DNA from 4 places in the Embleya sp. NPDC020886 genome. Region 2 is predicted to be linked to each of the others. Evidence: riboswitches for the same ligand, from Rfam matches in the RefSeq annotation. Region 2 holds a riboswitch; each other region holds the start of a gene.
What was found. Region 2 has a riboswitch for cyclic di-AMP ahead of ACH4U8_RS06080 (NlpC/P60 family protein). Riboswitches for the same ligand answer to the same signal wherever they lie in the genome.
Positions count from the first base shown of each region.

Region 1: it holds a riboswitch for cyclic di-AMP, as region 2 does, so the genes downstream of both, ACH4U8_RS28810 (NlpC/P60 family protein) here and ACH4U8_RS06080 (NlpC/P60 family protein) in region 2, are expected to answer to the same signal.
Region 3: it holds a riboswitch for cyclic di-AMP, as region 2 does, so the genes downstream of both, ACH4U8_RS24945 (transglycosylase family protein) here and ACH4U8_RS06080 (NlpC/P60 family protein) in region 2, are expected to answer to the same signal.
Region 4: it holds a riboswitch for cyclic di-AMP, as region 2 does, so the genes downstream of both, ACH4U8_RS35805 (transglycosylase family protein) here and ACH4U8_RS06080 (NlpC/P60 family protein) in region 2, are expected to answer to the same signal.

Region 1 covers NZ_JBIRRX010000009.1:104,647-107,845, forward strand. The annotation lists gene ACH4U8_RS28805 (ROK family protein) at 1-86, shown strand, start outside; gene ACH4U8_RS28810 (NlpC/P60 family protein) at 575-1,558, opposite strand; cyclic di-AMP (ydaO/yuaA leader) riboswitch at 1,565-1,759, opposite strand; partial or broken gene ACH4U8_RS28815 (TIGR04222 domain-containing membrane protein) at 2,167-2,955, shown strand; gene ACH4U8_RS28820 (TMEM165/GDT1 family protein) at 3,081-3,199, opposite strand, start outside.
Region 2 covers NZ_JBIRRX010000001.1:1,437,696-1,440,894, reverse strand. The annotation lists gene pcrA (DNA helicase PcrA) at 1-189, opposite strand, end outside; gene ACH4U8_RS06090 (PIG-L deacetylase family protein) at 309-1,028, shown strand; gene ACH4U8_RS06085 (hypothetical protein) at 1,047-1,403, opposite strand; cyclic di-AMP (ydaO/yuaA leader) riboswitch at 1,741-1,884, shown strand; gene ACH4U8_RS06080 (NlpC/P60 family protein) at 1,894-2,982, shown strand; gene ACH4U8_RS06075 (response regulator transcription factor) at 3,075-3,199, opposite strand, start outside.
Region 3 covers NZ_JBIRRX010000007.1:188,665-191,863, reverse strand. The annotation lists gene ACH4U8_RS24955 (DUF6421 family protein) at 1-361, opposite strand, end outside; gene ACH4U8_RS24950 (hypothetical protein) at 955-1,263, shown strand; gene ACH4U8_RS24945 (transglycosylase family protein) at 1,330-1,962, opposite strand; cyclic di-AMP (ydaO/yuaA leader) riboswitch at 2,068-2,262, opposite strand; gene ACH4U8_RS24940 (EthD family reductase) at 2,454-2,789, opposite strand; gene ACH4U8_RS24935 (phosphoenolpyruvate hydrolase family protein) at 2,871-3,199, opposite strand, start outside.
Region 4 covers NZ_JBIRRX010000014.1:69,305-72,503, reverse strand. The annotation lists gene ACH4U8_RS35810 (PIG-L family deacetylase) at 1-380, shown strand, start outside; gene ACH4U8_RS35805 (transglycosylase family protein) at 491-1,849, opposite strand; cyclic di-AMP (ydaO/yuaA leader) riboswitch at 1,854-2,075, opposite strand; gene galE (UDP-glucose 4-epimerase GalE) at 2,537-3,199, opposite strand, start outside.

The DNA.
Region 1 (3,199 bases), on a different contig from region 2:
TTCGTGGGGCGGTCTCGCTGGCCGCGGAGGTGTTGCTGCGGTCTCCGGGATCCGCCGACTTGGCCTCAAACGCCGGCCGGGCTTGAAAAGTGGCCTCAAACGCCGGCCGGGCTGAAGGGGCCGGCCTCAACGCGCCGGCCGGGCTGGACGGCTTGGCCTCAAACGCCTGCCGGGCTGAAGAGCTTGGCCTCAAACGCCGGCCGGGCTGAACGGGCTGGGTCGGGCGGAGGGTTTCGCCGCGGGCGCCGGCCGGGCTGATGGGGCCGGCTTGGGCGGAGGGCTTGGCCTCAAACGCCGGCCGGGCTGATGGGGCCGGCATGGGCCGAGGGCTTGGCGTCGAAGGCCGGGTGGGCCGGAGCGCTTGGCTCGGGCGGTGGGCTTGGGGTTGGACGGTGGTCGGGTCGATGGGTTTTGTTCGGGTCGGAGGGGCGGACCGGGCTTGCGGGGCCGGTTCGGGTGTGGTTCAGGTGTCGGGGGGACACGTGTGGCGCCGTGCGCCTCGGTGGTGGTCGAGGGGCACGGCGCCGGTGTGTTGCCGGGGCGTGACGGCGAGGCGTCGGTCTCGGCGGGTCGATCAAGAAGGACGCGTGGCGCCCGCGATCGGCATGGTGTTGATCGAGGAGATCTCGACCGGCTTGCGCGAGTTCGCGGCGTGCACCATCTTGCCGTCGCCGATGTAGATGCCGACGTGGCTGATGCCCGAGTAGAAGAACACCAGGTCGCCCGGCTGCAGGTTGGCGATCGACACGCGCGGGTCGGCGGCGAACTGGTCGTTGGTCACGCGCGGCAGCGAGATGCCGGCCGACTTGTACGCGGCCTGGACCAGACCCGAGCAGTCGTAGGCGTTCGGGCCGGTGGCGCCGTACACGTACGGCTTGCCGATCTGCGCCTTGGCGAAGGCCACGGCCTGGGCGGCCTTGCTGCTCGACGCGGTGGACGAGCCGCCACTCGGCGCCTGGTTGCCCTTCGAGCCGCCGGTGGCGGGCTTGGCGGGGGTCTTGGCGGCGGGCTTGACCGACACGTCGGCGGACGGCTTGCTCGCCGGCTTGGGGGTGGTCTTGCCGGGCGTGACGCCGGTCTTCGGCTGCACCTTGATGCTCGGCTGGGCCGGCGCGGCGGCCTTGGAGAGCACGGGGGCCGAGCCGGTCAGCCGGAGGGTCTGGCCGATCCGGATCAGGTCCGGGCCGGACCGGAGCACATCGCGGTTGATCTCGTACAGGCTCTGCCAGCCGCCGGTGACCTGGTTGGTCTGGGCGAGCCCGAACAGCGTGTCGCCGGCCTTGACCACGTAGCCGGCCTTGTCGGCGGGCGCGGCGGTCTCCGGCGCGGCGGGTGCGGCCTGGATCGGGGCGGCCTCGACCGCGGCGGTCGGGACCGCCGACAGCACGGCGGAGGCGCCGGAGGGGGCCTGCTCGGAGGTGGAGGGGGCCTGCGCGTGGGCCGTACCGGCAGTGGCGACCGGGATCACGACACCCATGCCGGCGATGCCCACCGCCGCGACGAAGCGGCGGACGTTGGTGGGTCGAGCGGCGCGATGACGAGCGTTTGCGGACAGCATGAAATGGGGTCCTCTCCTGTCGCCTACGAGGTGAGCTGTCGGATTCGGACTGGAGCAGCCCGGTCGCGCAACACGCGACTTCACCCCTAGCCGTCACCGGAACGATCCCGGCCACGGCGATTCACCTGGTTCCCCCGCTCCCGTCGGATTCTTCGATGTAGACCTCCCGCTGCCGGCGACGGGATTCGGCGTACCGGCGACAGGGTTCACCCGAAAGGTGAATCGGCGAGAAAGGTAGGCAATACGGATGCCGGATCACAACCGAAACGCCGAGTTTGCCTCCGGTGTAAAGGCGGAATAAGTGCGACATCTCGGCCGGCCCACCGGTCGATGCACCACTCATGACGAGGGGATATCTCGGAGAGTGGCGTGATCATTCGGTCACGGAAAATAATCGAGATTCATGCCGGGTCGCGGAAAATGAATTACCACCCGAAGTCGGCTAAGTAATTTATGTCCGTTTTATCCATGCGGCCTACATCACATTTCGGCCGGTTCGCGAAGCAAGGTGCGAGGGGGTTCCACCGGACGCGCCGGCGACGAGGCGGCACCGTGGTGCGCACGGGCGTGGCGCCGCGCCGCCGATCGCGAATACCGGGGGTGGGGGCATGATCGCCGCAGTGCGCGAGGGCATCGCCGCGGGAACGGCGCGGGCGTCGACGAACGGGCAGGCCGGCCGGGACCCGACCCACTGGTCCCTCCCGGCGGGCCAGGCCCGGTGGTACCTGCTCGTGTCCGCGGCCTGCCTCGGCTGGTTCGTGGTTGCCTGCCTGCTCCGGTTCGGGCGGGCGTACCGGTTGCGCAGGCGCCCGGCGCCGGCCACCGCCGAGCGCGTTCTCGACTTCCGGGAGATCGCGCTGCTCGCCGGCGGTTCGACCCGGTTCGCCCAGGTCGCGCTCGTGGCGATGCACCGCCGTCGGCGGGCGGTGATCGGTGCGGATCGTCGGATCAGCCTGCTCGCACCCGAGCCGGACGACCCGGTCGAGCGCACCGTCTTCGACGCGGTGGGCGCGGCCCGAACCGCCCTGATCGGGCCGATCGTGGACGCGGTCGCCCGGTCCGGGCCGACCGCCGGATGGCGACCGGCGCGGACCCGGTTGGAACAGGACGGCCTGCTGCCGAGTGAGCGGGACGTCGACCCGCGTGGCACCTGCGGCCTGTGTGTCGTCCTGTTCCTCGGCATCGGCCTCGGCGTCGCCGAAGGGATGACCGGTTCGCCGGGCTGCGCCACGGTGTCGGTCCTGGCGCTGATCGCCCTGGTACCGCGACTGTTCACCCGGCCGCTCGCCGCGCAGACCGTGGCGGGCCGGGCCCGGATCACCACGCTGCGTCGGATGCCGCCGACCGTGCAAACGGACTCCGACGAGGACGTGCCGACCCGGATCGCGATCTTCGGCCCGGAAGCCATCCCGGACCCGATCGTCCGCGCGTCCCTGATGCCCTCGCCGCCCACGCCGTCGTCCGGCCGACCGGGCGCAGGCCGGGCGCATCGGGGCCGGACGCGCATGCCGCGTCGCGCCGCTCAGCCCGTGAACGCCTCCACCAGGGACCAGATCGCCAGTCCGAGCATGCACACGCCGCCGATCCGCTGCACCGTCTGCAACGGGACCCGCTTGGCGATGAACCGTCCCGCGAGCAGCG
Region 2 (3,199 bases):
GTCGCGCGGCTCGGCCGGCGGCGCGTACTGCCCTTCGTAGAGGTCGTCCGGATAGTCCTCCGGCAGGCCGTATACCTGGTTGTCGTCCGGCTCGGGCGGCAGCGGGATGTCGTCCGCGGGGCTCGTGGGGGACTTCTTGGCCGCGGTCTCGAAACCGGGCAGGGGGATGTCGTCGAAGAGGCTGCTCATCGTTCCCCGAGTCTAGGTGGGTAACAAGCGAGTCGTGCTCGGCCCTTTGTACCGAGCGAGGATCGTCGCGCCGACGACGGGTTTCCCGTCGTCGGGTCGACCGGATCAAGGAGTACATCGTGCTGGACGATCGCGACGTGGAGCGGGTTCTGGTGCTGGCCGCGCACCCCGACGACATCGATTACGGGGCGGCCGGGACGGTGGCGACCTGGACCGAGGCCGGGATCGAGGTGAGCTATTGCCTGGTCACCGACGGGGACGCGGGCGGCTTCGACCCGGCGGTGCCGCGGTCCGAGATCGGCGGGATCCGGCGGGCCGAGCAGAGCGCGGCGGCGGCGCACGTGGGGGTGCGGCGGTTGTACTGGCTCGGCCATCCGGACGGGCGGCTGGCGGCGACCTTCGAGCTGCGGCGCGACATCACCCGGGTGATCCGGCAGGTGCGACCGCAGCGCATGGTGATCCCGAGCCCGGAGCGGGACTGGAACCGGCTCGCGCCCAGTCATCCGGATCATCTGGAGGCGGGCGAGGCGGCGATGCGGGCGATCTATCCGGACGCCCGGAATCCGTTCGCGCACCCCGAGCTGCTGGAGGTGGAGGGGCTGAAGGAGTGGACCGTGTCGGAGACGTGGTTGTCGCCGACGCCGGCACCGGATCACGCGGTCGAGGTGAGCGCGGTGTTCGAACGCAAGATGGCGGCGCTGTTGTCGCACGCGAGTCAGACGAGTCACCTGTCCGGGCTGCGCGAGCAGGTCGCCGGGATGCTCACCGGCAACGCCGAGCGCTTCGGGCTGGGGGCGGGGCTGATGGCCGAGGTGTTCCGGGTGGTGGACACCCGGTAGGGCGGGGCGGCCCGGGCCTCAGGTCCACATGACCGCGATGGCGATGTTCGCCACGGTCAACAGGCCGATCGCGCCGAGCACCTTCGAGGACACCCGGTCCGCGGCGCGATTGCCCCAGACCAGCAGCAGGATGGCCAGCAGGATCACCAGCTTGGTGCCGATCTTGGCGTTGTCCACGTCCTTGTCCAGACCCGCCTGGACCACGCCGACCAGCGCCAGGCCGGTGACCAGCATGGTCAGCGCGCCGTGCGTCATCGCGGGCACGATCCGCCCGTCGCCGGTGCGCAGCGCGGACATCTGGGTGAGGAAGCCGCCGAGCAGGGACGCGATGCCCACGATGTGCAGGATCAGCAGGATCTGCCGCAGAACGTCCACGTCGTACAACTCCTCGTCGACCGTCGCGCGGCATCCGGGACGCCGCTGCAGTTGCCGCCGCAGCTTAGCCGGCGGCCGGTCGATGATCATCGGCGGGTCATATGCCGGCAATATTCGCCAAATCGACTCAAGATCGACTTTCGGGAATCCGGGCGCTTTTCCCGTGATACGCGGAGAAGGAAACGGCGGTATTGGTAAAGTTTTGGCAATGCAGGGGCCAATGGTGATGGTCGTGACACGGCTGTGACTAGTGTTCTCCGACAGGCGATCGGACTCGACGTCGGCCACCCGGTCGGCACGATCGCCTCCGCCGAATTCGGGGACGTCTTTCGGTGATGTCGGGCAACCGCCGTCACCGCGATGCGAAGCCGGAACCGGGGACCCTCGCAGTCCCTGGGGTGAATCGGTGCTCCGGCACCGTAGGGCGCCTTCTTCCGCCCGAACCCGTCAGCTAACCCGGTAGGCGGCCGAGGAAGGAGACCCGCCACCAGTGGCGTCCCAACGTCGACCCGGGCAGCACCGCAAGCCCAAGCCGCGCACCGCCGTGCGTACCGCAGCGACCGTCGTCACGGCCGCGGCGACCATGACCGGCGTGATGACCTTCGCCGGCACCGCGAGCGCGGATCCCGCGCAGACGTTCCAGCAGACCAAGGATCGCGTCAACCAACTGCACAGCGACGTGGTCAAGGCCACCGACGCCGCCAACGGCGTCGAGGAGCAGATCACCAAGCAGCAGGGCACCGCGAACCAGACCCAGGCCCGGATCACCGAGGAACAGACCGCGCTGAACGCCCTGCGCGACCAGATCGGTGTCCTGGCGGCCAACCAGTACCGCACCGGCGGCCTGCCCCCGTCGCTCTCGCTCGCGCTCAGCGGCGACCCCGAGGGCTACCTGCAGAAGTCGCAGATGATGTCCCAGCTCGACGGCCAGCAGGCCGCCAAGCTGAAGCAGATCGCGGCGCAGGCCCGCGTCCTCCAGCAGGACCGCACCGAGGCGTCCGCGCAGCTCGCCGATCTGGAGAAGCTGCGCACCGAGCTGAACAAGAACAAGACCGACATCCAGGCCAAGCTGGCCGAGGCGAACCGACTTCTGAACACGCTCACCGAGCAGCAGAAGAAGGACGTCCTGGACTCGGACGAGCACGCGAACGACTCCACCTCGCGGAACAACGACCGCAGCTCGCGGGACAAGGACAAGGAAACGCCGCCGGCGACCAACATCCCGGCCTCCGGCCGGGCCCAGGCCGCGATCAACTTCGCGTTGGCGCAGATCGGCAAGCCGTACGTCTCCGGCGCCGAGGGCCCCGGCTCGTACGACTGCTCGGGCCTGACCCAGGCGTCCTGGAAGGCCGCGAACGTCTCGCTCACCCGCACCACCTGGACCCAGATCAACGACGGTCCGCGGATCGCCAAGAGCGCCCTGCAGCCGGGCGACCTGGTCTTCTTCTACTCGGACAACCGGCACGTGGGCATGTACATCGGCAACGGCCAGATCGTGCACGCCCCGCGACCGGGCAAGACCGTGACCAAGGCCCCGCTCGACTCGATGCCGTTCCTCGCGGCCATTCGACCCGGCTAGGTCCATCGGTCGCCCGTACCATCACGACGGCGCCCTCCCGCGGATTCGTTCGCGGGAGGGCGCCGTCGTGTGTGCCGGGTGTCGGTGCTCGCTCAGACCAGCCGACGGTCGGTCGCCCAGCGGGTCAGTTCGTGCCGGTTGGACAACTGCAACTTGCGCAGTACGGCGGACACATGGGTCTCCACCGTCTTGACCGAGATGACCAACCGCCGGGCGA
Region 3 (3,199 bases), on a different contig from region 2:
CGTTCTGGGTGTTCATCGGGAACACGACGAGGTGCTCCAGCCCGTCCCGCCGGTCCCGCTCCGGGCGAAACGCGACGAGCGAGTCCAGGAAGTCGGGGCGGCCGAAACCGTCCGCCGACCAGCGCCGGAAGTCGGCCACGACGGCATCGAGGTACGCCTCGTCGTGCGGGAACAGCGGTGCGAGCCCGGTGATCGAGGAGGTGATGTCGGCCACCAGCGCCCGGGCGGACGCGTGCCCGGACGGCTCGATCGAACCGTCCTCGGCCTGCAACGGACGCAGGTCGGCGACGGACCGTTTGAGCACGGGCCACAGCGGGTGATCGACGGCGGTACGGACGGCTACGCGGGTCATGTTCGACATGGAACCCTCTCAGGAGAAAGCAGGAACCACGGTCAGGCGAACCTATGTCAAAAGATTTTAACGCCGCAAGGCCCTTCCAAACGCAATCTTATCGTCGTGGGTATGTTTTGCCCGAATAAGTTGAGATTGCCGGGCGACCCTGTTCGATCATCTCCCGGGCGCGGCGGCGGTGCATCCGGCGCCTCCGGAGGAAGGCACAAGATTTCGCCGACCCGGTCGCCGAGGTCTGTGGCTGTTGACCGTCGATCCGGCCCGTCCCTACAGTTTCGTTCTTCTTGACGGAATACCGATTCCGTATAGCGGAATATTGGCCAGGGAGCGCCCCCGGATCCGCATCCACTCCCGCTGCCCGATCCCGCGAACGATCCTGCGATCCCGCATGTCCGATGGGCCGGGCCGTCCCGCGACGGCACCCGATGTGGAGGCACCGATCATGGGCCGGAGAACCACCAGGAAGACCGTTGCCGGCGAGAACGCGGCCGAGGCGCCGGGCGGGCCGCCCGCCGGCGGGGCGGCGCCCGTGCATCCCGTGGACGAGATCCTGCCGCCGGGGCGAATGCCGGCCGGCGCCCTGCAACACGTGGCCACGGTGTATGCCGGAGTGGCCGCCCCACCACCTGGGCAGGGCCGACCTGAACGCCGGCTCCAACGCGCTGATCGTCGCGGTGGCCCTGGCCTTCGGCGTCTTCCCGATCGCGTTCGCGGACTTCTACCACGCGTTCCCGGACAAGGTCGCGATGATCGCCGAGTCCGGCATATCGGCCGGCTCGATCGTCGCGGTCCTGCTCAACCTGCTGCTCAACCACACCGGGTCCGCTCGGACCGAGGCCGCCGGCCGGCCCGCCTCCCCGACCGCCGACGAACGACCCGCACCGCCGGCGGAACAGCCCGCCCGCGCCTGACCGTTGCCCCGAAACGGGCGTAGGCCCCGCCGAAGTACTCGGCGGGGCCTACGTGGTGACGCTGGATCAGACGGCGAGCTGGGTGCCCACCGAGATCAGGTGGGGGTTGCCCCCGATGACGCCCGCGTTCGCGGCGTACAGGGCCTTGTAGCCACCCTTGACGCCGAGCTTCGCGGCGACGCCGGAGAGCGTGTCACCGGCCTTGACGGTGTACTTGCCGGAACCCGAAGTCTGCTTGGTCGCGGCCGACTTCGGCGCGTCCTGCTTGTCCTGCTTGTCCTGCACCTGGACCTTCGGCGCGTTGCCGGTGGAGGTCTTCGGCGCGTTCTCGGTCACGGACTCGGCCTTGGGTGCGGCCTTCGGCTCGACCTTGCTCTTGGTCTTGCCGGTGGTCGCGGAGTCGGCCGTGGCGGAGGCGTTGCCGCCCTTGCCCAGGCCGGCCTTCTGCGAGCAGACCGGCCAGGCGCCCGGACCCTGGCTCGCCAGGACCCGCTCGGCGACCGCGATCTGCTGGTCCTTGGTGGCCTGCGCGGCGCTGGAGGCGTACTGGCTGCCGCCGAACGCGTTCCAGGTGCTCGGGGTGAACTGCAGACCGCCGGAGAAGCCGTTGCCCGTGTTGATACCCCAGTTCCCGGTGCTCTCGCACTGGGCGACCGCGTCCCACGTGGACGAGGTCGCGGCGCTCGCGCTGCCCGTCATGCCCACGAGGGGAAGGACGAGACCCGCACCGGCGGCGACGGCGATGCCGGCGCGACGGCCACGAGAGAGCGAGCGAACGGGAGCGGTGATGGCACGGAAGGTCATTTATTACCTCGTCGGGCGCCTACGAAGTTAGCTGTCGGGTTCGGACGATTGGCCCGGCCTCGCCTGCAACAGGCATGGCTTCACCCCAGACATCGACGTGGCCGATGTCGGCACTCACTTGGTTCCCCCGCTCCTGCCGCCAGTCGATATCGACTGCTTCCCTCGGGCGGCGGCAGGATTCGGCGTACCACCCGGGGAGTCCGCTTGTGCGAACAACCACGAAGCTACGCACCGCTCCGCCGGGTTGGCAAACATTTCGGGCGATTTGTGAGGTGCCCCATAGGGCGGAATAACGCCGATTTGCCCGATATGTCGCCAACCCCGCAGGTCACGGCTTCGACGTCCACGGTGCGCAGCCGCGTGCTCACCCGTGCTTCAGCGACGAGCTATTCCGTCGCGGGCAGCTCCACAGGTACGACTACCCGCTCCTCGTCCCACAGGAACGTCGCCCCGCCGGTCGCGAAATTGGCGACGTCGGCCACCGTGGCCCGCCCCTCCGGCGAATCCAGGGTCGCTTCGATACCGGCGCGGGTCGGTGCGTACAGCCCGACCACCAGGTAATAGGGCGGCTGCGCGCCGGACGGATCCGGTTCGCACTTGCCGATGGTCCAGCCGGTCAACCCGGGCATGGTGCGGGCGAGCGGGACGTGCTTCTCCCAGTAATAGGTGTCGAACGCCGCCGGGTCCTCGGGGTGGCCATAGAGCACGGTCAGCTTGTACATGCCGAATCCTCACGATCGTGTGGTGGATGTGGGTCCTGCCGGTGGTGCCCGGTGCGTCCGGCGCGCCGGCGCCGGATGGAACTAGCGCGCGGCGATGCTCTTGAACGCCCGCGCCTGCTCGGTGATGGCCACCTCGGTGGGCAGCCGTTCCATGCTGGAGGCGCCGAAGAAGCCGACCACGCCGGTGGTGTGGGCCAGCACGTACGCGGCGTCCTCGGGTTCGGCGATCGGCCCGCCGTGGCACAGCACCAGCACGTCGGGGTTCACCTCCGCCGCCGCGTCGCGCATGAGCTGCACCCGCTCCACCGCCTGGTCGAGGGTGACCGCGGTGGTCGCGCCGATGCTGCCCTTGGTGGTCAGTCCCAGATGCGGGACCAGGATGTCGGCGCCCGCCGCGGTCATCGCCCGGG
Region 4 (3,199 bases), on a different contig from region 2:
CGGCCGAGCGGCCGGTGGGCCCGCCCGCGGCGTCGGTGGGCGCCGACGGTCGGATCGGCGTCGCCTACCGGCGGGCCGGCGCCGCGGAGATCGCGAGTGTGCTCGAAGTCGGGCCCGGCACCTGGTCGCCGGGTGCCTCGCGCGGCGCGGGCGCGGGCTACGAGGCGCTGTACCCGCTGCCCCGGCCGGACGGCACCACGGACCTGGGCACCCGGGACGACCGCGGCCGCCCGGTCCTGGTCGGGCCGGCCGGCGCGGCGCTCGTGCTCGACGAGCCCGCGGTCGCGGTCGGTCCCACCCTCGCGTCGGACGGCGCCGGAGCGCCGGTCGCCCTGTGGCTCGGGCCGGACGGCACGTTGCGCACCGCCCGGCCGTCCTGACCGCGCCCCCGGCATTCGGCCGGGCCGACCGGGTGCCGCCCGTCCCGACACGCGAACGGCGGGCGCTCCCCGAGGGGAACGCCCGCCGTTCGGCGCGGGAGAGCGGTGGATCAGACGTTGACGCCGTGGCTGCGAAGCCACGTCATCGGGTTGACCGCGGAGCCGTAGTTCGGCGTGGTGCGGACCTCGAAGTGCAGGTGCGGGCCGGTCACGTTGCCGGTCGCGCCGGAGAGCGCGATCTTCTGGCCGGTCTGCACCTTCATCCCGGCCTTGACCGAGATCGAGGAAAGGTGCGCGTACTGGGTGTACTTGCCGTCCGCGTGCCGGATGACGACCTCGTTGCCGTACGCGCCGCCCCAACCGGCCGACACGACGGTGCCCGAGGTGACCGCGCGCACCGTGGTGCCGGTCGAGACCGCGAAGTCCTGGCCGGTGTGGCTGCCGCTGGACCAACGCGAGCCACCGGAGCCGAAGCTCGCGGTGAGCGTGGCGCCGGAGACCGGGGAGACGTACGAGCCGGAAGCCTTCTCGGTGCTCGCCGAGGCGGGCTTGGAGTCGGTCTTGGCGGCCTCGGTCTTGACCGAGGTCTTCGGCGTGGCCGGCTTGGCGGTCTCCGTCTTCGGCGTCTCCGTCTTCGGCGTCTCCGCCTTCGGCGTCTCCGCCTTCGGGGTCTCGGCCTTCGGGGCCTGCGGCTTCTGCACCTCGATCTTCGGCGCGGCCTTGCCGTCGACCGCGAGCTTTTGGCCCGGGAAGATCAGGTCGGGGTTGTCGCCCACGACGCTCTTGTTGGCCTCGTACAACTTCGGCCAACCGCCGGGCACATGCGCGGCGCCGGCGATCTTGGAGAGCGTGTCGCCGGCGACCACGACGTAGGACGACGTGGCGGCGGAGTCCGCCTTGGCGACCGGTTCGGTCTTGGGCGTCTCGGTCTTCGGCGTCTCGGTCTTGGGCGCCTCGGTCTTGACCTCGATCTTGGGCGCGGCGACCGTCTTCTTCGGCGTCTCGGCCTTGGGAGACTCGGTCTTGGGCGTCGACTTCGGCGCGGTCTTGCCGGCCGAGGAGCCGGTGTCCACGTCGGGGGTCGCGCCGCCTCGGGTCAGGCCCGCCTTGACCGAGCACACCGGCCAGGCACCGGGGCCCTGGCTCTTGAGCACCTTCTCGGCGATCGCGATCTGCTGGCCCTTGGTCGCCTGGTCGGCCCGCGCGGCGTACTGCGTGCCGCCGAACTCGTTCCAGGTGCTCTGGGTGAACTGCAGGCCGCCGTAGAAGCCGTTGCCGGTGTTGATCTGCCAGTTGCCCGTGCTCTCGCACTGGGCGACCTTGTCCCAGGTGCTCACGGAGGCGGCCTGGGCCGTGCCCGCGCCGATGATCGGCATGGCGACGCCGACTCCGGCGACACCCGCCGCGGCGATCAGACGCGTGGTCCTACTGGTGCTGCGACGGCGATGACGCCCGGTTCCGGACAGCATGGCTGGATCCTCTCCCACGCCTACGAGGTGAGCTGTCGGATTCGGGCCGGAGATCGATAGCCCGGCCACATCCCGAAGGACGTGGCTTCACCCCAAGCCGTTCGCGGCGTCCGATCGTTTCGATCGGGGCCGTTCGCGGCGGTTCACCTGTGGTTCCCCCGCTCCTGTCGTGTGGTGCTCGTCAGCCTCCCGAACGGCCGGCGACAGGATTCGGCGTACCGGCGATCGGGGTCCGTGTGGGATACGGACGGATCGAACGCTAAGCAGGCCCGGACGTAGATCACAAGTCCGTGTCGGATAGACGTCGAATATCCGATTTGCGGTTGAGCGCAATGTAGATGATCCCTTACGGAAAGGACCGTAGTTGGCGTTCCGTGCCGGATCCGATGGAAATGCGTGACAGTGGCCCCGGGTCGCCGTCCATACCGAACGCCCGGAATCGATCACCTACGCCCCGCTCGTCACATCGGCATCGCGGGTAGCGTCGCGCGAACGCGCCTTTGCCCACCGCTGCGAACGCCCGCACCCGCGGCGGGCGTGATTCGCCCCACAGGTCAAATGCCGCATATCCGATTCGTCCCGGGCCACTTCCCGCCCACCGCACGGTCCCGGGCGATCCTCACCGGCGACCGAGGTGCGTCGCGCCGGCGGCCGACGGCCCCGGCGCGACGCCACCCGCCCCGCGGCTCAGCCGCGGGGCGTCCGCCAACCGGCCCACGCGCTGCGCACCATGTCCGACGTGTCGTGCCGGGCCTTCCAGCCCAACTCGGTGGTGATCAGGTCGGCGCTCGCCACCACCCGGGCCGGGTCGCCCGCACGCCGCGGCCGCACCTCCGGAGCCAAGTCGCGCAAACCGGTGACCTCGCCGATGAGTTCCACCATCTCGCGCACCGACGTGCCCTCGCCGCGACCCACGTTCAGCACCAGGCGCGCGTCCGGATCGCCAGCGAGCCGACGGGTGGCGGCCACGTGCGCCTCGGCCAGGTCCACCACGTGGATGAAGTCGCGCACGCAGGTGCCGTCCGGGGTGTCGTAGTCGTCCCCGAAGATCATCGGCGCCTGATCCGCCGTCAACTTCTCCAGCACCATCGGCACCAGGTTGAACACGCCCTTGTCCGCGAGCTCCGGCGCGCCCGCGCCCGCGACGTTGAAGTAGCGCAACGAGGCGTACGAGATCTTGTGCGCGCGCGCCGTGGCCTTGATCATCCACTCGCCGACGAGCTTGCTCTCGCCGTACGGGTTGATCGGCACGCACGGGGTGTCCTCGTCGACGAGGTCGACGTCGGGCATGCCGTAGACGGCGGCGCTGGAGGAGAACACGATCCGGGTGACCTCGGCCTCGACCATGGC